DNA from 4 places in the Caballeronia sp. ATUFL_F2_KS9A genome. Region 2 is predicted to be linked to each of the others. Evidence: predicted binding sites of a transcription regulator. Region 2 holds the regulator's gene; each other region holds the start of a gene.
What was found. The regulator FNR, encoded in region 2, switches genes on or off when oxygen is low (the NO sensors DNR and NnrR bind a similar motif). The targets are predictions, from matches to a motif close to TTGATNNNNATCAA.

Region 1: a site for FNR is predicted at 3,892-3,905, ahead of cyoA (ubiquinol oxidase subunit II). Genes of this name have one in related genera too.
Region 3: a site for FNR is predicted at 3,636-3,649, ahead of NCS67_RS26985 (isocitrate lyase). Genes of this name have one in related genera too.
Region 4: a site for FNR is predicted at 4,310-4,323, ahead of NCS67_RS17315 (OmpW/AlkL family protein). Genes of this name have one in related genera too.

Annotation. Positions count from the first base shown of each region.
Region 1 covers NZ_JALQEK010000033.1:168,368-175,448, reverse strand. The annotation lists gene cyoD (cytochrome o ubiquinol oxidase subunit IV) at 1-269, opposite strand, end outside; gene cyoC (cytochrome o ubiquinol oxidase subunit III) at 269-877, opposite strand; gene cyoB (cytochrome o ubiquinol oxidase subunit I) at 877-2,886, opposite strand; gene cyoA (ubiquinol oxidase subunit II) at 2,890-3,774, opposite strand; gene NCS67_RS23890 (hypothetical protein) at 4,143-4,367, opposite strand; gene NCS67_RS23885 (septal ring lytic transglycosylase RlpA family protein) at 4,472-4,996, opposite strand; gene NCS67_RS23880 (peptidoglycan DD-metalloendopeptidase family protein) at 5,051-5,845, opposite strand; partial or broken gene NCS67_RS23875 (ATP-binding cassette domain-containing protein) at 6,137-6,304, shown strand; gene NCS67_RS23870 (MFS transporter) at 6,622-7,081, shown strand, end outside.
Region 2 covers NZ_JALQEK010000039.1:95,421-102,501, reverse strand. The annotation lists gene NCS67_RS25560 (hypothetical protein) at 1-145, shown strand, start outside; gene NCS67_RS25555 (hypothetical protein) at 240-467, shown strand; gene NCS67_RS25550 (hypothetical protein) at 542-772, shown strand; gene NCS67_RS25545 (PAS domain-containing sensor histidine kinase) at 818-1,885, shown strand; gene NCS67_RS25540 (universal stress protein) at 1,986-2,453, shown strand; gene NCS67_RS25535 (response regulator) at 2,450-3,097, shown strand; gene fnr (fumarate/nitrate reduction transcriptional regulator Fnr) at 3,260-3,994, shown strand; gene NCS67_RS25525 (DUF1488 family protein) at 3,970-4,275, opposite strand; gene NCS67_RS25520 (hypothetical protein) at 4,370-4,681, opposite strand; gene NCS67_RS25515 (universal stress protein) at 4,734-5,180, opposite strand; gene NCS67_RS25510 (zinc-dependent alcohol dehydrogenase family protein) at 5,223-6,260, opposite strand; gene NCS67_RS25505 (hypothetical protein) at 6,414-6,608, shown strand; gene NCS67_RS25500 (MFS transporter) at 6,628-7,081, opposite strand, start outside.
Region 3 covers NZ_JALQEK010000046.1:17,856-24,936, reverse strand. The annotation lists gene NCS67_RS27000 (homoserine dehydrogenase) at 1-1,227, shown strand, start outside; gene NCS67_RS26995 (GntT/GntP/DsdX family permease) at 1,287-2,636, shown strand; gene NCS67_RS26990 (DeoR/GlpR family DNA-binding transcription regulator) at 2,691-3,500, shown strand; gene NCS67_RS26985 (isocitrate lyase) at 3,771-5,351, shown strand; gene NCS67_RS26980 (SRPBCC family protein) at 5,424-5,870, opposite strand; gene NCS67_RS32120 (hypothetical protein) at 5,860-6,336, shown strand; partial or broken gene NCS67_RS26970 (GNAT family N-acetyltransferase) at 6,333-7,043, shown strand; gene NCS67_RS26965 (FKBP-type peptidyl-prolyl cis-trans isomerase) at 7,080-7,081, opposite strand, start outside.
Region 4 covers NZ_JALQEK010000029.1:337,492-344,572, reverse strand. The annotation lists gene NCS67_RS17345 (NAD(P)/FAD-dependent oxidoreductase) at 1-696, shown strand, start outside; gene NCS67_RS17340 (extensin-like domain-containing protein) at 693-1,403, shown strand; gene NCS67_RS17335 (HD domain-containing protein) at 1,405-2,094, opposite strand; gene NCS67_RS17330 (GlxA family transcriptional regulator) at 2,282-3,250, shown strand; gene NCS67_RS17325 (hypothetical protein) at 3,366-3,863, shown strand; gene NCS67_RS17320 (hypothetical protein) at 3,865-4,158, opposite strand; gene NCS67_RS17315 (OmpW/AlkL family protein) at 4,407-5,024, shown strand; gene NCS67_RS17310 (hypothetical protein) at 5,230-5,802, shown strand; gene NCS67_RS17305 (GFA family protein) at 5,799-6,194, shown strand; gene NCS67_RS17300 (zinc-binding alcohol dehydrogenase family protein) at 6,204-7,081, opposite strand, start outside.

The DNA of each region.
Region 1 (7,081 bases), on a different contig from region 2:
AGCGACATGAGAATGGTGTAGGCAAACGAGATCGCATGCCAGCGCTGTCCCTTCGACGAGTTGACGTGCAGGAAGAACACCACATGCACGATCACCTGCACCGCGGCCAGCACGGCGAGCGCGACGATCGCGCTTTCGCCCTTGAACGCGCCCGAGGTCGCGGCCCAGAACGACGCCACAGTTAGCACGACAGCCAGCACGAAGCCGATGAGATAACCGCGCACGGTGACGTGCGGGAAATCGCTTGTTTCGGTATGAGCATGTGCCATCAGACGACGCTCCCAAGGTAGACGAAGGAAAACACGCAAATCCAGACGATGTCGAGGAAGTGCCAGAAGAGGCTCAGGCAAGCGAGACGGCGCAATTCCCGTTCGTTCATTTGCGGATTGCGTGCGATCTGCACGGCCAACACGACCAGCCAGATCATGCCGATGGACACGTGCAAACCGTGCGTGCCGACGAGCGTGAAGAACGCCGACCAGAACGCGCTGCGTTGCGGACCCGCGCCTTCAGCGATCAGATGCGCGAACTCCTGCATTTCCAGAAACAGGAAGCCCGCACCCAGCAGGAACGTGACGAACAGCCACGCGAGCACAGCGCCCGACTTGCGGCGCGTCGCCGAGATCATCGCGAGACCGAAGGTCAGGCTGCTCGTGAGAAGCAGGCCCGTTTCGTACGCGACGTCCTTCAGGTTGAAGAGATCCTTGGGCGTCGGGCCGCCTGCGGTCTGCATCGCGAACATCGCGAAGGTTGCAAAGAGCGACGCGAACAGCACGCAGTCGGTCATCAGATAGGCCCAGAAGCCGAACACCGAATGCGACTGGTGCTCGTGCTCATGGCCATGCGCGTGTTGCGCGGATAGCGTCGATTGCGACATTACATTGCCTCCAGTTCGAGTTCGCGAGCCGATCCGGCCTTCGCAGGCGTCTTCGGCGGACGATTGCGCTCTTCGGTCGACTTCACGGTCGCGGCCGGGATGATGAAGCCGGCGTTATCGCGGAAGCTGTAACCGATAGCCGTCGCGAAGATGCCGACCATGCTTGCAGCCGCGAGCCACCAGATGTGCCAGATAGCCGCGAAACCGAAGGCCAGCGCGAACAGGCCGATGACCAGACCCGCGCTCGTATTCGACGGCATGTGGATGTCGCGGTACGGACGCGTATCGATGCGGCCGTGTTCCTTGGCATCGGCGAAGTCGTCGAGTTCGCGCACAGCGGGAATATTCGCGAAGTTATAGACCGGCGGCGGCGAGCTGATGGACCACTCGAGCGTGCGCGCACCCCACGGATCGCCGGTGACATCGCGATACGCAGGCTGATTGCGGCGGATGATACTGACCACGATCTGCGCGACCTGGAACACGACACCCAGCGCGATGATGCCCACGCCCACGGCAGCGGCGATGAAGAACGGCTGCCACGACGGGTCGTCGTAGTGATTCAGGCGGCGCGTCGCACCCATGAAGCCGAGGATGTAGATCGGCACGAACGCGACGAAGAAGCCGACGAACCAGCACACGAACGCACTCTTGCCGAGCCTTTCATCGAGCTTGAAGCCGAACACCTTCGGCCACCAGTACGAAATGCCGGCGAAGTAACCGAACACCACGCCGCCGATGATCGCGTTATGGAAGTGCGCGATCAGGAACAGGCTGTTGTGAAGCACGAAGTCGGCGCCGGGAATCGCGAGCATCACGCCCGTCATGCCGCCCAGCGTGAAGGTGATGACGAAGCCGATGGTCCAGAGGATTTGCGAAGTCATCTGCACGCGGCCTCGGTACATCGTGAAGAGCCAGTTGAAGATCTTCACGCCGGTCGGGATGGAAATGACCATCGTCATAATGCCGAAGAAGGCATTGACGTTAGCGCCCGAGCCCATCGTGAAGAAGTGGTGCAGCCACACGAGGAACGACAGCACCATGATGCAGCACGTGGCCCAGACCATCGTCTTGTAGCCGAACAACGGCTTTTTCGAGAACGTCGCGACCACTTCCGAGTAAATGCCGAAGGCGGGCAGAACCAGGATGTAGACCTCAGGATGACCCCAGGCCCAGATCAGGTTCAGGTAGACCATCGGGTTGCCGCCGCCGTCGTTCGTGAAGAAGTGCATGCCGAGGTAACGGTCCAGCGCAAGCAGCGCGAGCGCGACGGTCAGGATCGGGAACGTCGCCATGATCAGCACGTTCGAGCAGAACGCCGTCCACGTGAAGACCGGCATCTTCATCCACGTCATGCCGGGCGCGCGCATCTTCACGATCGTCACGAAGAAGTTCACCGCGGTGAGCAGCGTGCCGACGCCGGACAACTGCAACGCCCAGATGTAGTAGTCGACCCCGACGCCCGGATTGAACTGCGTCTCGGAGAGCGGCGGATACGCGAGCCAGCCCGTCGTCGAGAACTCGCCGATGAACAGCGACAGGTTGATCAGAATGGCGGCGACGGCCGTCATCCAGAACGACAGCGAGTTGATGAACGGGAACGCCACGTCACGCGCGCCGATCTGCAAGGGCACGACGAGGTTGAAGAACGCGACCAGCAGCGCCATGGCCATGAAGAAGATCATGATCGTGCCGTGGGCCGTGAAGATCTGGTCGAAGTGATGCGGCGGCAGATAGCCGGGCCCATCGAGCGCGATGGCCTGTTGCACGCGCATCATGACGGCGTCGGCGAAGCCGCGCACGAGCATCAGCCCGGCGACGACCAGATACATGACGCCGATGCGCTTGTGATCGACCGAAGTCAGATACTCGCGCCAGAGCCAGCCCCATTTGCCGAGTTTAGTGATAAGGCCGACCGTACCGAGCGCGAGGACCGCCATGAAGACGGTCGCCCCCATGATGATTGGCTCGTGGTACGGGATCGCCTCAAGCGTTAGTTTGCCGAACATGGCTTACCCCTTGGTTACACAATTTGCGCCTACGACCGAGTTGCCGTAGTTGTACTTCGCGACGATGTTGTTGAAGAGCTTCGGATCGACGGTCGAGAAGTAGCGCACCGCGACCTTTTCGCTCGGACGCGCGACGCCGGCGTAGACGTCCATGCTCAGATTCTCGGGCGCGTTCTTGACCTGCTTCAGCCACGCGTCGAAGTCTTCGTTGGACATGGCCAGTGCACGGAACTTCATGTCGGAGAAGCCCTTGCCGCTGTAGTTCGCCGAGATGCCTGCGTAGTCGCCTGCGTGATCGGCCATCAGGTGCAGCTTCGTCTGCATGCCCGCCATCGCGTAGATCTGGCTGCCGAGTTGCGGGATGAAGAACGAATTCATCACCGAATCGGACGTGATGCGGAAGTTCACCGGCGTGCCGACCGGGAACGCGAGCTGGTTCACCGACGCGACGCCAAGATCCGGATAGATGAACAGCCACTTCCAGTCGAGCGCCACGACTTCGACGTTGATCGGCTTGACTTCGGATTGCAGCGGCTTGTACGGATCGAGCTCGTGCGTGGTTTTCCACGTGAGGATGCCGAGGTACAGGATGATGGCTGCGGGAATCGCCCAGACCACGACTTCGATGGCCGTGGAATGCGCCCATTTCGGCGCATACGTGGCCTTCGTGTTGGACGCGCGATAGCGCCATGCGATGAACAGGGTGAGCAGGATCACCGGGACTACGACGAGAAGCATGGCGTAAGTCGCGGTGGCGATCAGCGACGATTCCGCTGCGCCAATCACGCCTTTCGAGTCCAACACCTCCAGCTTGCATCCCGAAAGACAAAGACTGGCTATCAACCCCGATAACAATGGCACTGCTAAACGTTGGGTATTTTCATTCATTGCATTCGCTGGTTTCGATGATCGAAGCGTCCCGGGAAGAACGCCGTTGCACGGCTTTGCGCCGCGTCAAGATCATGCCACGCGCGATTTTTCGCGATGACGCGAATGGTTGAAATTTTGTTTCAGATCAAGTTGATGCGACGGAGTGTCGCGCGAAGGCGGAACTTTTTGCCTACTCCGAAAGGAGCAGGCGAGTCTACAACGAAGGGATGGAATTGCGAGTGTGATAAAGCGACGTCAAAGCGTGTTCGAGCCGCGCGCGATGGATCGCCGCGATAACTTCGCCGGGTTCGATCGTCTCACGTGGTGAAGCCGAGCCGCGTGCCCGGGTGAAGCCACGGCCCAGGCGCCTTCTTCGGTTCTTCTCGCTAAAGCCCGGCGAGAGGCCGGGATTCCCGAATGGCATTCGATCGCTCGATTTCATCGCGCCGTCGCTGGCTCGCATCGGCAACGGCTTCGCGGTTCGAAGCGCTCCATGCGGACATGGTCGCCTGCATCACGTCGATCGGACTCCCCTTGGTGTCCATCGCGGCCAGGACGCAACCCAGAAGGTAGGTCAGCACGAACAGGAAGATGCAGGACCGGCGCGTCATGAGTTGCGGTGCACAGGCGGCAATGGCAGGAGCATTGCCTTGGTGAGCGGGAGGCGGGGGGACGGTGCCCGCTTGTGTGAGAGTCGAGACATGGGAGCGGCAGTCTACGACGGAGTATGGAAACCGGAATCGGTCGATAGTTCGACTTGGGCCGAACCACGCCGGACAATGCCCAGCGCAGCGGCTGCCCCGTATGACAGATCGATGATTCTGTTGCGTGAAACCGGACCGCGATCGTTGATTCGGACGAGGACGGACGGGCTCCCTCCCGGAAGCGTGACGCGGATCCACGATCCGAGCGGTAGCGTGCGATGTGCCGCTGTCATGGCATACATGTCGAAGCGCTCGCCGCTGGCGGTGCGTCGACCGTGAAACGTTCGCCCGTACCAGGATGCAATCCCGGCTTGATGGTACGCGCGCGCGGTCGGTGTCTCGTCCGGCCGGTCGGATGAAGTGATTTCGGTCGAAACGCAATCGTCGTTTGCGGATTGAACCGGAAGGCTCGACGCGCTCGCCGGTTGGTTTGTCGAAGCGCCCTCATTGCCTTGCTCCGACAGAGAGGCTGCACATCCGGCGATCAACAGGATGCAGGCGAAGGCGCTGAGGATGCGCGGCTGAAGCATGTTCATTCGGTGCATATCGCTTTGTTCGAGAGCAAGTAACCTGACCTGACGTTCGACGGATCACGAAGCGCAGTCGGAAAGATAGGGCAGGGGATCGACTGGCTGACGATCCCGTCTCACCTCGAAAAGCAGCGATGGCTGACCATTCGTTTGAGCGCCCATCGTCGCGATGGCTTGCCCCTTCGTTACGTCGGCCCCTTCCTTGGTCAGAACGTTTTGGATATGGCCATAGGCAGTCAGGTAGCGACTGTCATGTTTCAGTATTACGAGGCTGCCGTAGCCCGCGATCTCGTTACCCGCATACACCACGCGCCCTCCTTTCGCCGCACGGATCGTGTCTCCCGCTGCGCCACCGATGACAACGCCCCGGACCCCGTCCACACCGAAGCGCTTCAGGATTGGGCCCTTTATCGGCCAGGACAAGGAATCGGATCGGCAGCGTGTTGCGTTCACACTCCGCTGCGTGGAATCGTCCGAGCCGGCAACCGATGCCGATGGCGGACCGACCCGCAGCAGTTGGCCGTTCGTCAGTGGAGTGCTGGCGGAAAGCCCGTTCCAGGCGGCAATCGCGTTCGGGTCGCGACCGTAGGCGGCTGCGATCGAAGCGAGGGTGTCCGCGCCTGTGACGCGGTAGAAGCCGGCAGGTGCCGCCGGCGCAGCGGCAGCGTCGGTTTGCGAAGCTGGCTTGGTCGCGGTCTGCTCGAGCGTTCGACTGGCGCATCCGCCAAGAACGAAGCTGAAGACGACGGCAAGACATGCTGCGCACGACAGGCGGCGCGATTGGACAGAGCTAATCATTTGGACTTCTTTGAGCTTCGGTGCCGGCAAAGAGGCGAAGTGGCGCACTTTTGCCATGCCGCGCTGGTGGTGTTGATCGGATTGTTTGGCGGATGCGACGCCGGCAAAAGCCAGCGGCGGCGGAACAGCGAGTTCGAATCTGCTGAATATCGCTCTATCTCAAATTGCACGAGGCGAAGCGGCAATTCGTCATTGCGGATAACGGTGTTTTGCGTCCGGCGTTGACCGTTACACCGTCGGTTGACACTCTTTGACGATGCGGTGGTTAAAAAAAGGCGCGCTCGCCGGGCGCCATGCTTGGAACTGACATTCGACGCGATGAAAGCAGCCATATCGCGTTCCACGCGGCTCGGCCCGAGCGGATGCGGCAAGACGACGCTGCGCTCCATTGCCGGGCTGGAACGTCCGGTCGGCGGATCGATTTCGGTGAACAGCGTGACCGTTTTCTCGGCGCGCGACGAGACCTTTGTGCCGCCGAATCGCCGCAAGTCCGGCATGGTGTTCGAACCGCTCTCGAACCTCGACGCAAAGCTACGCGACAGGATGCGTTTCGAGCTTCGGCACGACCGATTTCATGATCGGCGGAGAGATCGTGCTCGCGCGTGTGCATCCATCGCACAAAACGCCGGTCCGGGAGACCATCCATTTTTCGATCGATCCGGCGAGTTGCATCGCGCTGGCATCGCAGAACGCGTGACGCGACAGGCACTACTCCGTCCGGACTACGCCGCATGAGCTAGCGGCACACCGCCGCCGCATCCGCACGGCGGATAGGCGTCTCGCGCGACGCTCCTTACCCTTGTCGGGAAAGTTACAACGACAAGGAAAGGACGATGAGCGTCGTCGACTCAACCCTCGCTACAAAAGCATCGACCGACACGCGCGCCTGGCGCGTGCTCGGCGCAAGCACCTTCGCATTCACGATCTGCTTCGCCATCTGGATGGTCTTCGCCATTCTCGGCATCCCTCTCAAAAAGCAGCTTCATCTCACCGATACCGAGTTCGGCCTCATCGCCGCGACGCCGGTTCTCACGGGTTCGTTGCTGCGCGTGCCGCTCGGCATCTGGACCGACCGTTTCGGCGGCCGCATCGTCTTTTTCTGCACGATGGCAGTCACTATCGCGCCAATCTGGCTGATCGGCTATGCCACGGAACTGTGGCAATTCCTCGTGCTCGGCTTGTTCGTCGGCGTCGCGGGCGCGTCGTTTTCAGTCGGCACGCCGTATGTCGCGCGCTGGTTCCCGAAGTCGCGTCAAGGCCTCGCGATGGGCATCTTCGGCGCGGGCAATTCGG
Region 2 (7,081 bases):
GCTCTCCGGCGCGATGTACGTCGTTGCGGCGAAGTCGGTATCGAGACTGTTCAACGCGATGCGCAGAGGCGCGACCCGATGCCCGCAGGATTGGTCGGACTTAAGCATTTGCATGGGAAAAGTAAAAAAGCTTAAATCGGATTAAGCGACAAAAATTGAACGGTTAGGCTTACTGCTTACGGAATGTAGGCAAACGTCAGAATTGCCACGCCGGCAAAACATTAGAACCTGAGAGAGCAATGAATCGACCCGACGACGTGATCTACAAAGGGCACGTACTGAGCGCGACCGCCGTCCCGGAGCAGGACAGATACGCGGCGATGCTCATCGTGCGAGAACCGGACGGCACGCGCCGTTCGAGCGGAATGCTCGGCGAATTCGCCAGCGAAACGGGCGCGGTGCGCTACGCGTTCGCTTACGGCATGGCCGAGATCGACTATCGACAGTCAGTGCAGAACCCGCGCTGATCCGCGCGCATTCGCTCTCACGCCGCGGCATGCCTGCCGCATAAGCCTTTCGATCATCTCCACCGGTCAAATCTATGATCATCTATCATCGGGGAGCGGCTTTTAAGCCCTCCGCCACTCGTGTAGGCAACGCGTTCGTCGCGACCGCGTCGATTCTCGAAGAGGACGGCCATGCCACCTCGCTCGGCAATCTCGGCGCATTCGCAAGCAAGGACGGCGCGCTCGGCTTCGCGGTGCGCTGCGCGACCGCGTTTCTCGACGGCGACGAGCTGCCCTTGCCGCCCTTTCAGATGATGAAGCAATAGCGCCGCAACGCGTCGACGTTGCAAGCGCATCCGCCCATTGCAACGATGACCGACTGCTCCGCGACCGAACCCGGCAACACGCCTTCGCTGCTGACGGACGCACCTTTCCGTCTGCTGGTCGAAGCGGTCGAGGACTACGCGATCTTCCTGCTCGACGCGCACGGCCACGTCGCGACCTGGAACAACGGCGCGCGGCGGATCAAGGGCTATGACGCGAGCGATATCGTCGGCCGTCATTTTTCCGTCTTCTATCCGGGCGACGATATCGCCGCGCGCAAGCCGCACAACGCCCTCTCGACGGCGGCGCGCGTGGGCCGCGTCGAGGACGAAGGCTGGCGCATCCGCAAAGACGGCAGCCGCTTCTGGGCGAACGTCGTCATCACCGCGTTGCACGATCCGTCGGGTAGTCTGATCGGCTTCGCCAAGGTCACGCGCGACATGACCGACCGCTTGCGGCTCACGGAATTGCAGCATGCGCGCGAGCTCTCCGCGCACGTACAGACGGCGCTGGAAAACGAGCGCGCGTCGATTGCCCGCGAGTTGCACGACGATCTCGGCCAGCAGCTTGCCGCGCTCAAAATGCAGTTGTCGATTCTCGACAGCACCGCGCCGAACGCGCGCTTCAAACAGCAGGCGCTCACGCAAATCGACACGATCATCGGTTCGCTGCGACGCATCGCGGCGGGCCTGCGTCCGCCCGTGCTCGACGATCTCGGCCTTTTCGCCGCAATCGACTGGCTCGTTTGCGATTACCGCCGCCGCTACGATCTGACGATCCATCTGGATATCGAAGGCGACGAGGACGGCTTCGAGGCGACTGCGTCCACGTCGCTCTTCCGGCTCGTGCAGGAAGCGCTGACGAACGTCGTGCGCCACGCGCGGGCATCGGAAGTTCGCATCGCGATCGTCTGCGCGTATGCGCGCTGCACGCTGACGATCGAGGATGACGGCCGCGGCGCGGATATCGAACGGCCGCGCGCGGCGGGCACGTTCGGCCTGCTCGGCATGGGCGAGCGCGTGCGGCAACTGGGCGGCGTCATCGAGTTTCGCAGCGCGCCGGGCGAAGGCTTTCGCGTCGTCGTGGACATTCCGCTTCATCGCCCCCGCCGATGACGATTCCGTTCCTTGACTTGCGTCAACCGTTTTGCATACGCCGTCCGTAGACTCGATCGCACACCCGCGACGCGCCAACACACCGGATCAGGAGATCGTCATGTACAACCGCATTCTCGTGCCCATCGACGGCAGCCCGACTTCCCTCCACGCCCTCGATGAGGCGATCAGGATCGCAAGCGCGAGCGCGGCGCAAATTCAGCCGCTCTTCGTCGTGGACATGCAGCCCGTTTCCTACGACGCCACGAGCGCGTTCTATCCTGGCCTGCGCGACGCATTGCTGGAGGAAGGCCGGCGGCTCGCTGCGACGGCCACGGAGCGCATGACGCAAGCGGGCGTCAAGGGCACGCCGCGCGTGTGCGAAGTCGAGTATCTCGGCGATGACATCCCGCAGCGCATCCGTCATTGCGCCGACGATTTCCGCGCCGATCTCGTCGTCATGGGCACGCACGGGCGGCGCGGCTTGCGGCGGATCGTGCTCGGCAGCGTCGCGGAAGGTTTCGCGCGGCTGTCGCGGTGTCCCGTTCTGCTGGTGCCGGGCCGCGAAACGGAAGAACCGAATCCATGACGACGAAAGTCCTGATCGCCGATGACCACGCGCTCGTGCGCGACGGCCTGCGCCATATCCTCGCGAACGCGCACGGCTTCGAGGTCGCCGGCGAAGCGAGCGACGGGCCGGGCACGCTCGCGCTCGTGCGCGCAACGGAGGCGGACGTGCTCGTGCTCGATCTGTCGATGCCCGGCCGCAGCGGCCTCGACCTGCTCAAGCAGATCAAGGACGAAAAGCCCGCGCTGCGCATTCTCGTGCTCACGATGCACGCCGAGCAGCAATACGCCGCGCGCGCGTTCAAGGCCGGCGCGTCGGGCTATCTGACGAAGGAAAGCGCGAGCGCGGAGCTGGTCGCGGCGGTCGCCAAGGTCGCGTCGGGCGGCGCGTACGTGAGCCTCGCGATGGCCGAACGCTTCGCGCAAAGCCTCACCGAACCTGACGATGCGCTACCGCATCAGCGATTGTCGAACCGCGAGTTCGAAGTGTTCCGGCGGCTGTGCGCGGGCGAATCCATCAGCGATATCGGCGAGGCGTTGTGCGTGAGCGCGAAGACCATCAGCACCTACAAGGCGCGCATCCTCGAAAAAATGCAGATTCCCCACGAAGCCGCGCTCGTGCGCTACGCGGTGCGCCATCAGCTTTTCGACGACGACAGCGCCTGAATCGAAGCGGCGCGTGTCGGCATTTCCCTACACGTCTTCCCGAATGCCTACGGCACGATCAGCCAGCACCGACATTTTTTCGAGACAGCGCACTCCATAATTGGACACGTGACATGCGGGATCGCGCGTCGATGCGCGATCCGGTTCGACAGGAGGCGCAGCATGATTTCCGCGAGCGCAGACAGTCCCGGCATGCACGTCGACGCGAAGCCGCCGAGCACGCGTTGCTCGACGTGTTCTATGAAGCGCATCTGCATGCCGTCCGGCTTGTCGCCGGTCGATTATCAGCGTCTCGACGCGATGATCAGCTCGACGCGCTTCGTGCGGCGCGGCGAAACGCTTTTCCGCAGCGGCGATCCCTTCCAGAGTCTCTATGCGCTGCGCAGCGGCTGCTTCAAGACCGTCGTCATGCATCGCGAAGGACACGAGCAGGTCACGGGCTTTCATCTGGCGGCCGAGCCCCTCGGGTTCGACGGCGTGAGCACCGACCGCCACGCGTGCGACGCCATCGCGCTGGAAGACAGCGTCGTCTGCATCGTTCCGTTCGATCTGCTCGAATTGCTGTGCCGCGAAGTGAAGGCGGTGCAGCATCACGTTCATCGCATGATGTGCGGCGAGATCGTGCGCGAATCCAATCTGATGATGCTGCTCGGCACGATGACGGCGGAGCAGCGCGTCGCGGCCTTCCTGCTCAATCTGTCGACGCGCATGAAGGCGCGCGGCTATTCGCCCGCGCAATTCGTGCTGCGCATGACGCGCGAGGAAATCGGCAGCTATCTCGGGCTGAAGATCGAAACCGTCAGCCGCATGTTCTCGCGGCTGCAAAAGGCCGGCGTGATCGACGCGCGCGGCAAGGACGTGCGGATCCTCGATCAGGCGCGGCTCGAAGCAGTCTGAGCGCGCGCTTCGCGAAAGCGGAAAAATCCGCTGCGCAGCATCACCGACGTGCCGCCGACGCGGCTCAGCACATGTTCGGCGGCGCCTTCTATCGACGAGCGATGGCTCTCGAACGCCTGCTGCAGATCTTCCTCACGCCACGACGCCGCGCCGAAGTGATCCTCCAGCGCTTCGGCCGAAATGGTGCACTCGATCGGCTCACCGTCCGCGAAGGCGGCGAAAGTGAGCGAAGGGACATCGCCCTGATAGACGGGCGGCTGACTCGGAAACGTAACGATCATGCCGATACCTCGTGGAACGTTGATGCGACGCGAGCCGGCGCAGCGCATATCCACTTAGTCTTGGCCACGGTTTCGGAGCGCGTATTGATCTGTATCAAATCGCATCCGGCGCGCCGCGCTGAAGCAGCAGCTGAACGGCGTCATCGAATGTATGACGCAGCGCCGCGTTCACGTCGGCGTGTGTGCTGCGTTGCACCGTGACCTGCTCGGAATCGCGCGTGAGCAGAACCAGTTGCGCGTCGAAGACGGTGCGTCCCGCGCGATCGAGCGACGCCTTGATCGTGAGCCTGCAATCGACGATGTCTTTCGCGACGCCCGCAAGCCGCACGAGTTCGACGCCCGCTTCGCGTTCGATCGCGCTCGAGCCCGCGAAGCCGAGGCAGGCGATCTGCATTCCGAGGCCCATGTCATTGTTCTCCGGTCAGGCCATCGCGCGGGCGCGCCTCACTCGTCGTGGCTCACGCGTCTTTCGCGACATGCTTCGGTGCGCGCGTGAGCAGCACCGGACACGTCGAGCGTCTGACGAACGCTTCCGCGACGCTGCCGAGCGCGAGCCTGCGCAACCCGGTCCGGCCATGCGTGCCCATCACGACGAGATCCGCGGGCATGTGCACCGCGCGGCGCTGCAGGCACTTCGCGATCGTATCGGTGACGTTGCGCGTCTCCGCGAGTTCCGTTTCGCATTCGATGCCCGCATCGATCACGCGCGCATACGCGATATCGAGCGCGTGCCCGCCTTCCTCGCGCACGTTCACGCGATACTGCGCCGGATACGACGAAAGCGCGGCCACGTCGATCACGTACACGACATTCACTCGCGCACGCGCGCCGATGCGGATCGCTTCGTCGAGCGCGCGTTGCGAGCACTCGCTGCCATCGAGCGCAACCAGGATTTTGCGGTACATCGTTTTCCGGCCCGCACGGCTTCCCGCTGAAGGCCGCCCACTTCAAATTTCGATGATGACCTTCAGCGCGTTCGTTTCCGCCGCGCGGCCAAAGGTGTCGTAAGCGTCGAGCGCGCGCGCGAGCGTGAAGCGGTGCGTGATGAGCTGCTTCGGCTGCAGCCGCCCCGCGCGCACGGTCTTGAGCAGCATCGGCGTGCTGACCGTATCGACGAGACGCGTCGTGATGCTGATGTTGCGATCCCAGAGCGATTCGAGATGCAGATCGGCCTTCACGCCATGCACGCCGACATTCGCGATGGTGCCGCCCGCCGCGACGATCTGCTGGCACAGCTCGAAGGTCGCCGGCACGCCGACCGCTTCGACGGCGCAATCGACGCCCGCGCCATCGGTCAGACGCATGATCTCGGCGACGGCCTCCGTGCGCGCGATGTCGATGCACGCGCTCGCGCCGAACGTGCGCGCGATTTCGAGCCGATGCGCGTCGCGATCGATCATGACGATCTGCGCCGGCGCGTAGAACTGCGCGGTGAGCAAGGCGGCGAGACCGACCGGCCCCGCGCCGACTATCGCGACCGTGCTGCCCGGCTGCACGCGCCCGTTGAGCACGCCGCATTCGAAGCCCGTCGGAAGAATGTCGGAGAGCATGACGAGCGCCTCTTCCTCGACATCTGCCGGAATCGGATAGAGGCTCGTATCCGCGTGCGGGATGCGCACGTATTCGGCCTGCGTGCCGTCGATCTTGTGGCCGAGAATCCAGCCGCCCGTCGCGCAGTGCGAATACATGCCGCGTCGGCACGCCTCGCACTTTCCGCACGACGAAATGCACGAGATCAGCACGCGATCGCCCGGCTTGAACGTCGACACCGCCGCGCCGACGTCCTCGACGACGCCCACGCCTTCGTGACCCAACACGCGGCCGGGCTCGCAGGTGGGAACATCGCCCTTGAGAATGTGCAGATCGGTTCCGCAGATGGTCGTGCGCGTCACGCGAACGATCGCATCGGTGGCGGCGGCGAGCGCGGGTTTCGGCCGCTCGTCGAGCGACTTGATGCCGGGGCCGTGATAGACGAGTGCTTTCATCTGCGAACTCCGTTGCGTGGCGCGTGACGTGAATCGACGCTCTCACTCTATCGGGACGCCCGCGGCTCCGATTGACTTGAATCAAGCGCACGCGCATATCGCGAGTAACATGAAACCACCTGATTGACTGCGTTTTCATTTTCAGGAGGCTGCATGAAAGCGGTGTGTCCGTTGCATGGACCGACGACCATCGTCCGCACGAACGCGTACGGCTTTCCGGTCTATGCGTGCTGCTGCCACGACGTGCCTTATGTCACGCCGCCCGATGCCTGCACGCGCGCGCCGACGCAGCGCGGCGCTCCATCCGAGCCGCAGAAGGCCCGGCAACCGAAGCCCGCGAAGGAGTGATTGCCGGGCGCACGCGTCGTTACGCCGGATCGGCGGCGGCCACGGCGATGGCGTCATTGCGCGAACGACGCGCATCGATCAGACAAACGGCAAGCATCGCGATGACGCCGGGCACCGCGATGGCGACGAAGTTCTGCTGCAGCGGCAACGCCTTGCTCACGAGAAAGCCGATCACGATAGGCGCGAGAATCGCCCCGCTGCGCCCGATGCCAGACGCCCAGCCGATGCCCGTCGAGCGGATCGCGGTCGGATAGAACTGACCGGCGAACGCATACGTGACGATCTGCGTGCCGATCGTCGATGCGCCCGCGAGACCCACCAGGAAAAACAGCACGCCGACCGGCACCTTCACGCCCAACAGGCTGATGGAAATCGCGGCGAGCGCGTACATGGCGATCAGCACGTACTTGATGTTGAAGCGGTCCGCGAGCCATCCGCCGCCGATCGCGCCGATCATCGCGCCGAAGTTCAGA
Region 3 (7,081 bases), on a different contig from region 2:
CTCGACGTCGCCGGGTTGCGCGCGATGTGCATCGAGCTGGGTTTCGATGAAGCCGCGCTCGTCGAATGCGCCGATGCCGCGAGCGTCGCCGCGCTCGACGCCGGCAAGATCGCGCTCGTCGCCGACGTCGCGCTGATCCCCTCGGCGCAGTACGACATCCTCGTCGAAGCGACCGGCAATCCGTCGGTGGGCTATCGCGTGGCGGTCGCGGCGCTCATCGCGAAGCGCCACGTCGCGATGGTGAGCAAGGAAGTCGATTCGGTCGCGGGCGTGTCGCTCGCGCGGCTCGCCCAGCGCCAGGGCGTCGTCTACACGACGGCGGACGGCGATCAGCCGTCGAACCTGATCGGCTGGGTGACGTGGGCGCGCGTGCTGGGGCTCGATGTCGTCGCGGCGGGCAAGTCGAGCGAATACGACCTCGTGTTCGACGATGCGACCGGCAAGGTCACACAGCTCGATCAGACGTTCGAAGCGCCGGAACTCGCCGGCCTCATGTCGCTCGGCGACGACATTCCCGCGACGCTCGCCGCGCGCCGCGAAGCGCTGCGCGGCCGCAAGACATCGGCGACGGCGGATTACTGCGAGATGAGCGTCGTCGCGACGAACACGAACCTCGTGTCCGACGTCGAACTGCTGCATTACCCGGTCGCGCGCACGACCGAACTTGCCGACATCTACGCGCTGCGCGAAGACGGCGGCGTGCTGTCGCGCTCGGGCGTCATCGACGTGTTCAACATGCTGCGCCGTCCCGACGAGGCGAGCTTCGCGGGCGGCGTGTTCGTCGTCGTGCGTACCTTCGATGCGCCGACGTGGGAACTGCTCGCGCAAAAGGGCCACGTCGTGAGCCGCAACGGCCGCTACGCGTGCCTGTATCTGCCGTATCACTTCATGGGCGTCGAGACGCCGATCACGCTGCTCGACGCGGTGCTGCACGGGCGTCCGTCGGGCGCGGCGAAGCCGGCGCAATGCGTCGTGCTGGCGGGCCGCGCGAACGTGGATATCGCCGCGGGCACGGTGCTGCACATGGGCGGCCATCATCACGACGTGACCGGCGTGCAGGCCGTACTGCTCGATCGCAGGAACGCCCCCGCCGATGTCGCGCCGCTGTATCTCGCGGCTCACACGACGCTCGCACGCGATGTGAAGGCGGGCGAACTCATCACGATCGCCGATCTATACAACCCCGACGAAGCGCTGTTGAGCGCATGGACGACGGGCTGCGCCTGAGCGCCGCACGTTCCGATAACGACGAAATCATTCGAACACTGAATCAGGAAGGGGACACCATGCGGGGAGAATTCGGGACGATCACGATGGCCGTGATCGCGATTGTCGTGCTGATCGTTTTGATCGCGCGATACAGGCTGAGTCCGTTCATCGCGCTGACGCTGGTCGCGCTCGGACTCGGGCTCGCGGCGGGCGTGACGCCGGAGCACGCGATCGACAGCTTCACGAAGGGCTTCGGCGGCGCGCTGGCGCGCACCGGGCCGGTCGTGGGTCTGGGCGCGGTGCTGGGCGGCATCATGATCGGCACGGGCGGCGCGGACCGCATCGCGAATGCGTTCGTCGGCAAGCGGCCGTTGTGGCTCGCGCCGTGGACGGTCTGCGCGGCGGCGCTCTTGATCGGCATGCCGCATCTGTTCGACGTGAGCTTCATCATGCTCGCGCCGCTCGTCTATACGATCGCGCGGCGCACCGGCAGCCATCTGCTGTATATCGGCTTGCCGCTCGCCGCCGGCCTTTACGTGTCGCACGGTCTGCTGCCGCCGCATCCGGCGCCGACGCTCGCCGTGACCGCGTATCACGCCAACACCGGCCTCACGCTGCTTTACGGTCTCATCATCGCGATTCCGGCGGCGGTGATTACCGGTCCGCTCTTCACCGCGTTCGCGCGACGCAGCTTCGGCCCGGCGCCCGATCTTTCGAAGGGCCCCGGCGGCACGCGCACCGATGCGGAGAACGCCACCGACGTGTCGCTCGCGCTGTCCGTGCTGTGCCTGCTGATTCCGCCCGGACTGATGCTCGCGGGCACCGTCGGGATGGACTACAGCACGAAGGGCACCGGGCAATACGTGTTCTTCCAGTCGCTCAACGATCCGATCCTGTCGCTGCTTGCCGCGGTGATCTTCGCGTTCTTCGCGCTCGGCATCAAGGCGCGATTCCCGCTCGCGGACATGCAGAAGATGATCGGCAAGGGCATCGCGCCGCTCTCGGCGATCCTGCTGATTCTCGGCGCGGGCGGCGGCTTCAAGCAGATGCTGACATCGATCCATCTGGACACCATCATCGTCACGCACACGGCGAGCTGGGCCGTGAGCCCGCTCGTGCTGGCATGGGTGATCGCCGCGCTGCTGCGCGTGTGCGTCGGCTCGGCGACGGTCGCGACGGTGGCGGCTTCGGGCATCGTCGCGCCGCTGCTTATGTCGCATCCGGGCGTCTCGCCGGAACTGATGGTGCTCGCGACCGCATCCGGCGCGGTGATGCTGTCGCATGTGAACGACTCCGGCTTCTGGCTTTTCAAGGAGTATTTCCAGCTGACGGTCTCGCAGACCCTGCGGACGTGGACGCTGATGCTGTGCGTGCAGTCGCTGGTCGGGCTCGCGGGGGTGCTGCTCATCAACATGTTCATCGGCTAAGATAAGCGACCCCCGGCGAGCCCGCGCGCCGGGGCGCTTAATGAAGGTTTTCTCATGTCGAGCCAGGCCAAACCCGATGCATCCGATGTCCCGCTGATTCCCGATCAGCGGCGCGAGGCCATGCTGCGCCAGTTGCGCCGGGACAAGGTGCTGTCGGTGCATCAGCTGATGGAATCGTTCAACTGTTCGCACATGACGGTGCGGCGCGATATCGCCGCACTCGAGGAAGCCGGATTCGTCTATACGGTGCCGGGTGGCGTGCGGATCGCGAGTCATCTGAACAGCGAGCCGAGCCATCAGTCGAAGGCGGTCGTCGAACAGCCGCAGAAGCAGGCCATCGCGCGCCGCGCCGCAGAAGGTCTGCGCTCCGGCATGTCGATCTATCTCGATGCCGGCACGACCATGCTGTCGTTCGTGCCGCATATCGTCGAGCTGTCGGACATGACGGTCGTGACCAACGACTTCCAGATCGTGCGCGAACTCGCCAGCGCGACGCATGTGAACGTCATACACATCGGCGGACAGCTCGATCACCGGAACCTGTCGAGCGTCGGCACGCTCGCGGCGGCGACGCTGCGCCAGGTCGTGCTCGACGTCGCGTTCATCTCGGCGAGTTCGTGGGACTTGCGCCGTGGCGTGACCACGCCTTCCGCGCCGAAAGTCGAAGTCAAGCTCGCTGCGATGGAAGCCGCCTCGCGCAACGTGCTCACGGTCGCGAGTTCGAAATACGGCACGGTCGGGCTATACAAGGTAGCGAGTCTCGAAAGCTTCGATCAGGTCATCACCGACGATGGCCTCGCCCCGGCTGCCGCAACGGGCATCCGTCAATCGGGAATCGATCTGGCGCTGGCCGCGGTCGAGTGATCCCGGCGGCTCGCCGCACGCATCCATTTTTCGAAAGCGCGTTTCACATCGCGGGACACGCGTCGCGCGTGCGGCGCTTTGACTTTTCGCGGCTTGAAAGCGTGTTTTGCATCGCAAAAACGATCGGCCATCTCGTTGATTTGAAACGATAAATACTGTCTTGTGTCTTATATAAGACTTGGCTCGCCAGCGAAGAAAGGGCATTACCATGTAGTCATGCGGTTTCGCTTCGACTATTCATCTAACGCGCTTTGTTCTTAGGAGAGTCACATGGCCCAGTATCAAGACGACATCAAGGCAGTTGCCGGTTTGAAAGAGAATCACGGCAGCGCGTGGAGTGCCATCAATCCCGAATATGCCGCGCGCATGCGTGCGCAGAACAAGTTCAAGACGGGCCTCGACATCGCGAAGTACACGGCGAAAATCATGCGTGCCGACATGGCCGCCTACGACGCCGACCCGTCGAAGTACACGCAGTCGCTCGGTTGCTGGCACGGATTCATCGGCCAGCAGAAGATGATCTCCATCAAGAAGCACTTCAACAGCACCGAGCGCCGTTACCTTTATCTGTCCGGCTGGATGGTCGCCGCGCTGCGCTCCGAGTTCGGTCCGCTGCCGGATCAGTCGATGCACGAAAAAACCTCGGTCAGCGCGCTGATCCGCGAGTTGTACACGTTCCTGCGCCAGGCCGACGCGCGTGAGCTCGGCGGCCTGTTCCGTCAGCTCGATGCGGCCGAAGGCGCTGCCAAGGCCGCCATTCAGGAAAAGATCGACAACCACGTGACGCACGTCGTGCCGATCATCGCCGACATCGACGCGGGTTTCGGCAACGCGGAAGCGACGTATCTGCTTGCCAAGCAGTTCATCGAAGCGGGCGCGTGCTGCATCCAGATCGAAAATCAGGTGTCCGACGAGAAGCAGTGCGGTCACCAGGACGGGAAAGTCACCGTGCCGCACGAGGATTTCCTCGCCAAGATTCGCGCGATCCGTTACGCGTTCCTGGAACTCGGTGTCGACGACGGCATCATCGTGGCGCGTACCGATTCGCTCGGCGCGGGCCTCACCAAGCAGATTGCCGTGACGCGCACACCGGGCGACCTGGGCGATCAATACAATTCGTTCCTCGATTGCGAAGAACTGACGGCGGACGAACTGGGCAATGGCGACGTCATCATCAAGCGCGACGGCAAGCTGCTGCGTCCCAAGCGCCTGCCGAGCAACCTGTTCCAGTTCCGTGCCGGCTCGGGCGAGGCGCGCTGCGTGCTGGATTGCGTCACCGCGCTGCAGAACGGCGCCGACCTGCTGTGGATCGAAACCGAGAAACCGCATATCGCGCAGATCGGCGGCATGGTCAGCGAGATCCGCAAGGTCATTCCGAACGCCAAGCTGGTGTACAACAACAGCCCGTCGTTCAACTGGACGCTGAACTTCCGCCAGCAGGCGTACGACGCGATGAAGGCCGCGGGCAAGGATGTTTCGGCCTACGACCGCGCCCAGTTGATGAGCGTGGAATACGATGAGACCGAACTCGCGCAGCTCGCCGATGAAAAGATCCGCACCTTCCAGGCCGACGCGTCGCGCGAAGCGGGCATCTTCCATCATCTGATCACGCTGCCGACGTATCACACGGCCGCGCTGTCGACCGACAATCTCGCCAAGGAATACTTCGGCGACCAGGGCATGCTGGGTTATGTGGCGGGCGTGCAGCGCAAGGAAATCCGTCAGGGCATCGCGTGCGTGAAGCACCAGAACATGTCCGGCTCGGACATCGGCGACGATCACAAGGAGTATTTCAGCGGCGAAGCGGCTTTGAAGGCGGCGGGGAAAGACAACACGATGAACCAGTTCTGATCGCGCTCGTACTTCACGCGAAATGACAAATGGCCCGATCGGCTTGCGCTGATCGGGCCATATTTGCGTTCATCAAGACCTACCGGGGAACGCGCCGCGCTGAATCAGGAATTCGTCCAGTTGCTCGAACGTTTCGGGCATTGCTTCGTCCATTCCCTCGATGGCGACGTCGAGCGCTTCCTTCGACGGATACAGCTCGTGCATCACGAGCAGCGTCTTGCCATCTTTCTCTTCGAGGGTCACGGTCGTGACGGCGCCATCGTCGCTTTCCTCGTTGGTCCAGACGAGGCGCGCATCCGGAACCACGTCGAGGTATCTGCCGAAGAACGCCATGGGCGCCGATGCCTCGGGATGAGCGAACGCCAGCCGATAGCGCCCGCCGACACGCACGTCCTGTTCGCACGAGAGCAGGGTCGCACCGCTCGACTTCGGCACCCACCATTGCCGGAAAAGCTCGGGCGTGGTCCACGCTTCGAACACGAGCCGCGGCGGCGCGTCGAAGATTCGCGTGATGACCATCTCGCGCTCGGACTTGCGCTCCGATGCCGTGCGGTTGCTCGTGCGGTTGTTCGTGCGGGCGGGCTCATTTTCTCTGCTTGCGACCATCACGTTTCTCCTTGCGTTTGAGTTCCTCGATGACCGTGTCCAGCGCGTCGAAACGTTCATGCTTTCATGCACTGTCGATGCTCCGGCCGTTCGCCGCCACGAATGCGATGGTGAATTGTGCGCCACCTTCTTCGCGATTGACAGCCGCGATCCGCGCGCCGAATCCGTCGACGATGGGCGACGTGATCGCGAGCCCGAGGCCGGTCCGTGTCCGCGCGGCTTGGTCGTGACGAGCGGATCGAACAGATGCGCGAAGTTTTCCGAAGGCGAGGTTCGCGGCACGCGCCGCATTCCGAAATTTCAGAATCGCTCGATTTTCGATGGCCGAGCTTTTAGACTGCGAGTTGCCCTTTCACGCAACGGAGCGCTTCACGCATGACGAGAACCAACGAATATCAGCAGCCGATCGGCGAAGCGGTAACGGACTGGAAAACGCGTGAGCGCCCGGCGCGCATCGGCATCGACGGCAGGCATTGCCGCATCGAGCCGCTCGACTTGGATCGCCACGCGGCCGATCTCTTCGATGCCTACGGCCGCGCGCCGGACGGCAGCGACTGGACTTATCTTTTCGTCGGGCCGTTCGCGGATTTCGAAACCTTTCGCGACTATCTGGCGAAAGCCGCCGCGTCCGCCGATCCGCTGCATTACACGGTCATCGATTCGGCGAGCGGCAAGGCGGTCGGCACGCTCGCGCTGATGCGGATCGAGCCTGTGCATGGCGTCATCGAAATGGGCAGCGTCACGTTCTCGCCCCTGCTCAAGCAGACGCGCATATCGACGGAAGCGCAATATCTGCTGATGCGCCATGTTTTCGACGATTTGGGCTACAGGCGCTACGAATGGAAGTGCGACAGCCTGAACGCGCCTTCGCGCAAGACGGCGCTTCGGCTCGGCTTCGAGTTCGAAGGCATCTTCAGGCAGGCGATCGTCTACAAGGGACGCAATCGCGATACGGCGTGGTACGCGATCATCGATAAGGATTGGCCGCGCATCCGGCGCGGCTTCGAACGCTGGCTCGCCGACGATAACTTCGACGCGAACGGCAGGCAGCGTGCATCGCTCGCGCAATTGCGGGACGAGGCCGCTTAGAAAGCGCATCGCCCGCGATTGCGCGTGCTTCGATT
Region 4 (7,081 bases), on a different contig from region 2:
ATCGCCGCGGGCAACGGCGCGTTCGTTCCGCAGCGTCTGCAGTTGCCCGAAGCCGCCGCGCTCGAAGGCCGCGACGTGCATTACAGCGTCTCGCGCGCGGCCGATTTCGCGGACAAGGAGATCATCGTCGCGGGCGGCGGCGACTCGGCGCTCGACTGGGCGCTCGCATTGAAGGACATCGCCAGGAAGCTCACGCTCGTGCATCGGCGCAACGGGTTTTCAGCAGCCGCGAATTCCGTCGCGACGATGAAGCGCGCGGTCGAAGCCGGTGAGATGTCGTTCGTCGTCGGCATGATCGAATCGCTCGATGCGCCCGATGGCGTGCTGCGCGGCGCACGCATCAAGCAGGTGGAAGGCTCGACCGATCTGGCCGTCGACAAGATCGTCGCGCTCTACGGTCTCGTGTCGGAGCTCGGGCCGATCGCGACATGGAATCTCGACGTGCGCGGCGGCCGCATCGAAGTGGATACGTCCAACTATGAATCGTCTCGGCTGGGCATTTTCGCAGTCGGCGATATCGCCAACTATCCGAACAAGCAGAAGCTCATTCTGTCGGGCTTTCACGAAGCGTCGCTCGCGTTGCGCAAGGCGTATTCGTACGCGTATCCCGAGAAAAAGCGCGTGCATGTACATTCGAGCTACGACGCCAAGCTCGCCGAGCGCGTGAGCGCGGCGCACACGGCCGATCACGCGTGATCGCACGCATCGTCGGATGGCTGTTGCTCGCGTTGCTCGCCGGCGCGGCGATGTTAGGCTACGCGGTCTATTCGAAACGCATCGTGCTGCCCGAGCGTTACGATCCGTTCGCACCGCTCGACGTGCGCGCGCCGCAAGGTCCGCTCACGCGCTTCAAATTATGGCGCACGATGCACGACGCGCAACGCTGCGATGCCGCGCTCGCACGCTCGGGTCTCGTCTATCGCGAGATGGCCGATGCGACCGGACCGGGCGGATGCGCGCTCCAAAGCGTCGTACGCGTCACGCAATCGCAAGACGTGCGCTTCAGCGCGCCGTTTCTCGCGACGTGTCCGCTCGCGCTCGGCATCGCCTACTTCGAGCATCAATATCTTCAGGCGGCCGCGCTCGATACGTATGGCGAGCGCATCGCGCGCATCGAGCATGTCGGCAGTTATGCTTGCCGCAATGTGAATCATCAGCAGGACGCGGCGCTGAGCCAGCACGCGAGCGCGAACGCCATCGATCTGACCGGCTTCGTGCTCGATGACGGACGCCGCATCACGCTCGCTCGTTGGGACGATGCCGCGTCGCCCGACGGCCAGTTCCTGCGCCGCGTTCACGAAGGCGCGTGTCATGCCTTCGATACCACATTAGGCCCCGACTACAACGCCTTGCACAAGACGCACTTTCACGTCGACATGGGTCCGTATCGCGTTTGTCGCTGAACTACGCGTGTCGATGCGAAGGATTGCCGCAGGTCGCATGATCGTGCGGCTGATCGTTCCACGCCGATCCGAGGATGATGCTGCAGAAGTTCAGGCGCCTGTAGTTCGGGTCTTTCAGCGCGAGGACATCGGCCTTGACGTTGCCGAAAGTGGATTCCGGCTTGGCGATCGTCCCTTTGGCGAAGGCGTCGATGATGCCTTCCTTGAAGTTCGCCTCGCGCGGATGCGCCGCGACGACGAGCCGGCGTTGATCGGCGCTGAACTCGTCGTAGGCGAGACCGAGCACATCCATCTCGACGCCCGCCGTGACGAGCGCGACCACCGGTTTCTTGTGCTGCGGAATGCCGGGCGTCGTGTGCAGCGCGATCGCATCCCACACCTGCTCGATCTCGCTTTCGCCGACGCCATGCCCGCGCAGGAAATCGCGCGCCGCGTTCGCGCCATCGACTTCGAAGCGGTCGTGCGGGCTGCTGTATGCATCGGAGAGGCCCATGTCGTGGAACATCGCGCCGATATAAAGCAGTTCGGGATCGTATTTCAGCCGCTTGCGTTCGCCCGCGAGCGCGCCGAACAGGAACACGCGGCGCGAGTGATGATAGAGCAGGTCGGGTTCCGTATCGCGTACGAGTTGCGTGGCTTCGCGCGCCATCTGGCTGTCGGGAATGCTGATGCCTGCGATGATTTCGCTCATGTTTGAAGCTCCGGAATGTGAGTCGATGGAAAGACGCGAAGCGTCGTGCGTTGCTAAAATCGCGCAGCGCGTCCGATGCCTTCAGTCTCTTCAAAAGGCGCTCGCGTCTCAATCGAAACGACGCGTCGAACTCTGCCAGGCGCACGCCGTCTTCCGCCACGCGCGCTCATCACCGACTTTCTCTCCGATGCCGACAGTTGCAATCGCAATCTTTCAGGGCGTGCAGGCGCTCGATGTGGCCGGTCCCGTCGATGTCTTCGCGGAAGCGAACGGCTTCATCGCTGCCTCGGACGCGTATGAGATCACGCTTGTCGGACCGGAGGAGCGCATCGTGCGCGCGTCGAACGGCACGCGGCTCGTCGCGGATCTGCCGTTCGACAAAGCCGATCGCCATTACGGCACGGCGCTCGTCGCGGGCGGTCCGAGCCTTCCCGTCGATGAACCCGATCGGCGCCTCTGCACCTGGCTCGTCGATACGGCGTCGCGCTGCGAGCGTTACGGCTCGATCTGCACCGGCGCATTCGCGCTCGGTCACGCGGGCCTGCTCGACGGCCGCAATGTCACCACGCACTGGCAGAATGCGCCGCGGCTCGCGGAGCGTTTTCCGCGCGCACGCGTCGAACTCGATCGCATTTATATGCGCGACGGCAATCTCGTCACGTCGGCGGGCGTGACGGCGGGCATCGATGTCGCGCTCGCGCTCGTCGCCGAAGATCACGGCGCGCAAGTCGCGCTCGCGGTCGCGAAACGGCTCGTCGTATTCGCGCAGCGGCGCGGCGGACAATCGCAGTTCAGCCCTTATCTGAGCGCCCCCGCCGACGACACGTCGCCGGTCGCGAAAGTGCAGGCGTACGTCATGGAGCACATCGGCGAGCGGCTGTCCGTCGCGCGCATGGCGAGCGTCGCGGGCATGAGCGAGCGCAACTTCGCGCGCGCCTTCGTGCAACTCGCGCAGTTGACGCCGCACGAGTTCGTCGAACGGGCGCGCGTCGACGCGGCGCGCAATATGCTCGAAAGCAGCGACACGCCGCTGAAAACCGTCGCCTACGACTGCGGCTTCGGCACGGCGGACCGCATGCGGCTCGTGTTCACGCGGCGGCTCGGTGTATCGCCGAATGATTATCGACTGAGCTTTCGCACGCGCTTTGTGAAGTGATCGGGGCGCTGGCGCGCCGACGCGTGACGCCGGGTTCGCTAAAATTCGAGATGAACGCGGCCCGTGCGACAGTGCGCGCGCCGCAGAATCCACCCTCGACATATCGGAACAGCGAATGACGAAACAAGAGACCGCCACGCAAGATCCCTACGAACGACGCGCACTGCTGCTGCATCTCGGCGACGTGCTGGAGTCCGTGTTTTGCCTGAGCCAATGCGCCGACGAATACGCGAGCATCGGCGAAGCGGTGAAGGGCAACGACGCGCTCGCGGGCTTCACGCTGCTCGGCTTCGTCGACGCGACCATGCCGCCGCGCGATTTCATCCGCCGTGCATCGGGTGCGTTTTTCGTTTGGCCGAAAGCGCTGCTCGATGAAACGCTGAATCGCCCGATGCTGGCGAACACCGTGAAGCACGATCTCTTCGCGGACAACGCGAAGGGCTGGAACGCCTACATGGAAGAGCGGCGCAAGGAAGTGCCGTGGTTCGGCGAGGATCTCCCCGAAGTCGCAACGAGCGCGGCGCCTGCGCACGAAGCCACGCCGGCAGCGGAAGCGGAAAAGCCGTCGCGCTATTCGACGTGGCCGTGGCCGGACAAGCCGGCCGACGCGTGATCTACTGCTTCTTGCTCATGCCGCTCGCGCCCGAGTCGAAGCCGAGTCCGTTCGGCCGGTCGGGCGCTGCGCCCTTGCCCGATGACGTCTTGCCCGGCCGCGTCTTCAGCGCATCGCTGGCATTCGCGGCGGCCGCAGCGGGCGGCGTCACGTTTTTCTCCTGATACGCGGGCGTACTGTCGTAATCGAGCTTGTTCGGTTTTTGCGGCGCCTGCTGCGCGCTCGCCACGACGGCCAATGTGCCGCCGAGCAGAATCCCCGTCATGCGCCCGAGTGTGCCGATTGTGGGTCTCATCTGCTTCCTCCCTTTGTTCTGCACGTTCTCTTCGTTCAGCAAGGCGCGGACCCGCCCGCAAGTGGCGCGCGGTCGCAGACCCGCCGATGCGTAAAGCATGCTTGTCCGCGCGCAAGGCTTGCCGCGATAGGCGGCGCGCGTCTGGCGCGTGTTGATTGTGGTCAAAGGCGCGACCGACCCTCGCTCGGACAATTCTCACTTTTAACGTGAGTGAGCTAAAAATGAGAAAGGGTCTCGGGGCAATCGTCATGGCATGCGCGGCGTTGTTCGCGGGCGCGGCGCAGGCGGCAGGCGATGCATCGTCGAGCGATGCGATGGGCGGCATCCACGCCGGCGATGTGCTGGTTCGCCTGCGCGCGATCAGCATTCAGCCCGATGTGACAGCGGGGGGCACGCTCGGCACGCTCGGTGTCAACGTCAACAACGCGATCGTGCCGGAGCTCGATTTCACGTACATGATCCGCGATGACATCGGTGTGGAATTGATTCTCGGCACGTCGCGGCATCAGGTGACGTCGAACATCGGCGGGCTTGGCGGCGTGGGCGTGCTGCCGCCGACGCTGCTCCTGCAATATCACTTCAATCACGCGGGGCGCGTGCGTCCGTATGTCGGCGCGGGCGTAAACTATACGTACTTCTACAACGACAAGCTCAAGGCGGGCGACACGCCGGTGTCGATCAAGCACAGCAGCTTCGGCCCGGCGTTGCAGGCGGGCGTCGACGTACAGGTGGCGAAGAATTTGTTCGTCAACGCCGACGTGAAGAAGATCTGGATGCGAACGAGCGCATCGGCGGGCGGCGCCGATCTCGGCTCGCTCAAGATCGATCCGTGGGTGATCGGCCTTGGCGTCGGCATGAAGTTCTGATGCGCGGTTCATCGCGGCAAATGTGCGCCGCGCCGCGCATCGTCTGAAAGTTGGCGGAAGATGCCAGTGCTTCTGGCGTGGACGGTTCGGCGGGCGCGGTATCCTTGACAGCAGGCCCGGCGCAGACTCGCGTCGCTCGAAGTGTGTCCGAGCGGCGCAAGAAACTGCAACGACTAATAAAACCGCATCGGGGAACTGCAAGCCAATGAGACCTTCCACTTACGCGGGATTCGTTTTGCTCGCGGCGTGTGGCGCCGCCTTCGCGCAACAGCCGCTCACCGTGCCAGGCCGCAGCCAGAGCGCGTGGCAGCAATCGATCGATAACGCCGCCTGCTACGGCTACGCCAATCAGACGACCAAAGTGAACATGGCGCGCGAGTCGCAAGCGCCATCGCGCGACGCTCAGGCGCAGCGCGACACGCGCACGCTCACGCCGCCGCGTCCGGTCGAGCCGCCGTTGCCGGCGAGTGCGGCGGGCGCATCGGGTGCGCTCGCGGCGTCTGCGGCGGCGCCTGCATCGGGCGCATCGGCGGCGATCGCCGCGTCGGGTGCGTCCGGCGCGACGGGCGTGACCGCCTTGCCGCATCCCGCATCCGGCGCGATGCCCGGCATGCCGGCGATGCCCGCATCGATGGCGGCGGGCGCATCCGGCGCATCCGACGCGATCTACGGCGGCGACATGAAGATGCCGCCGCTGCCGCCGCCCGAGCCGCCGATGACGCGCTACTGGCGCGCCTACAGCGAATGCATGCAGAACCGCGGCTACTTCACCCGATGAATCAGCCGCTTCACGAAGGCGGATGTGCGTGCGGCGCGGTGCGGGTGCGCGTCGCGGGCGCGCCGAAGGAAGTGAATCTGTGTCACTGCATGACGTGCCGGCGCATCCACGGTGCGCCGTTCGGCGTTTACGCGATCTTTCCGCGCGATGCGTTTGCCGTGACGGGCGACACGGTCGCGTGGGCGAGCTCCGCGACGGGCAGGCGGCATCATTGCCCGCTGTGCGGATCGCCGGTCTATCTGGCGTTCGACGGCGTCGACGAAATCGAGGTGCCGACCGGCATCTTCGATGAAACCGGCCTTTATCCGCCGCAGTACGAAATCTGGTGCAAAAGCGCCGAGCCGTGGCACGACGCGCAAGGACGGCCGCGCTTTGTACGCGGCGCGCCCTGATTCAACCCGTCAGCATTCGACGATCGCTTTCACGACGCCCGCTTTCGGATCGAGCAGCGACGAGAACTGCGTCGGCACATCGCTCAGCGTCAGACGATGCGTGTTGAGCGCATCCGTCGGCACTTCGCCCTTGCGCATCGCGGCGAGCACGGTCTCGAAGTCCTCGGGCGTCGCGTTGCGGCTCGCGAGCAGCGTCGCTTCGCGCTTGTGGAACTCCGGATCGGCGAAGGAAATGCGATCCGGCACGATCGACACCAGCACGTACTTCCCGCCGTGCGCGATGAATTCGAAGCCGCGTTCCATCGCGCGCGAATTGCCGGTCGCGTCGAACACCACATCGAAGAATTCGCCATTCGTGAGCGTCGACAGTTGTTCCTTGTCCTGCTCGCCGATCTGCACGGTCGCGTCCACTTTCAGTTCGCGCTTGCAGAACGCGAGCCGGTCTTCGCGCGTATCGAGCGCGGTGACGTTCGCGCCGCGCAGCCGCGAGAAGGTGATGGCCGCCATGCCGATCGGACCCGTGCCGACAACCAGCACGCGCTGCCCCGGCTGCACGTCCGCGCGACGCACGGCGTGCGCGCCGATCGCGAGGAATTCGACCATCGCGGCCTGATCGAGCGTGACGCCCTCGGCCTTATGGACGAATTGCGCGGGCAGATTCAGATATTCGGTGAACGCGCCATCGCGATGCACGCCGAGCACCTGAATGTTCACGCAGCAATTCGTCTTGCCCTGACGGCACGCGATGCACTTGCCGCACGACAGATACGGCATCACGTAGACGGTGTCGCCCGCCTTCAGCCCGCTCGATGCGTCCGCTTCCTCGATCACGCCCGACAACTCGTGGCCCATCACGCGCGGATACGACAGATATGGCTGATTGCCGG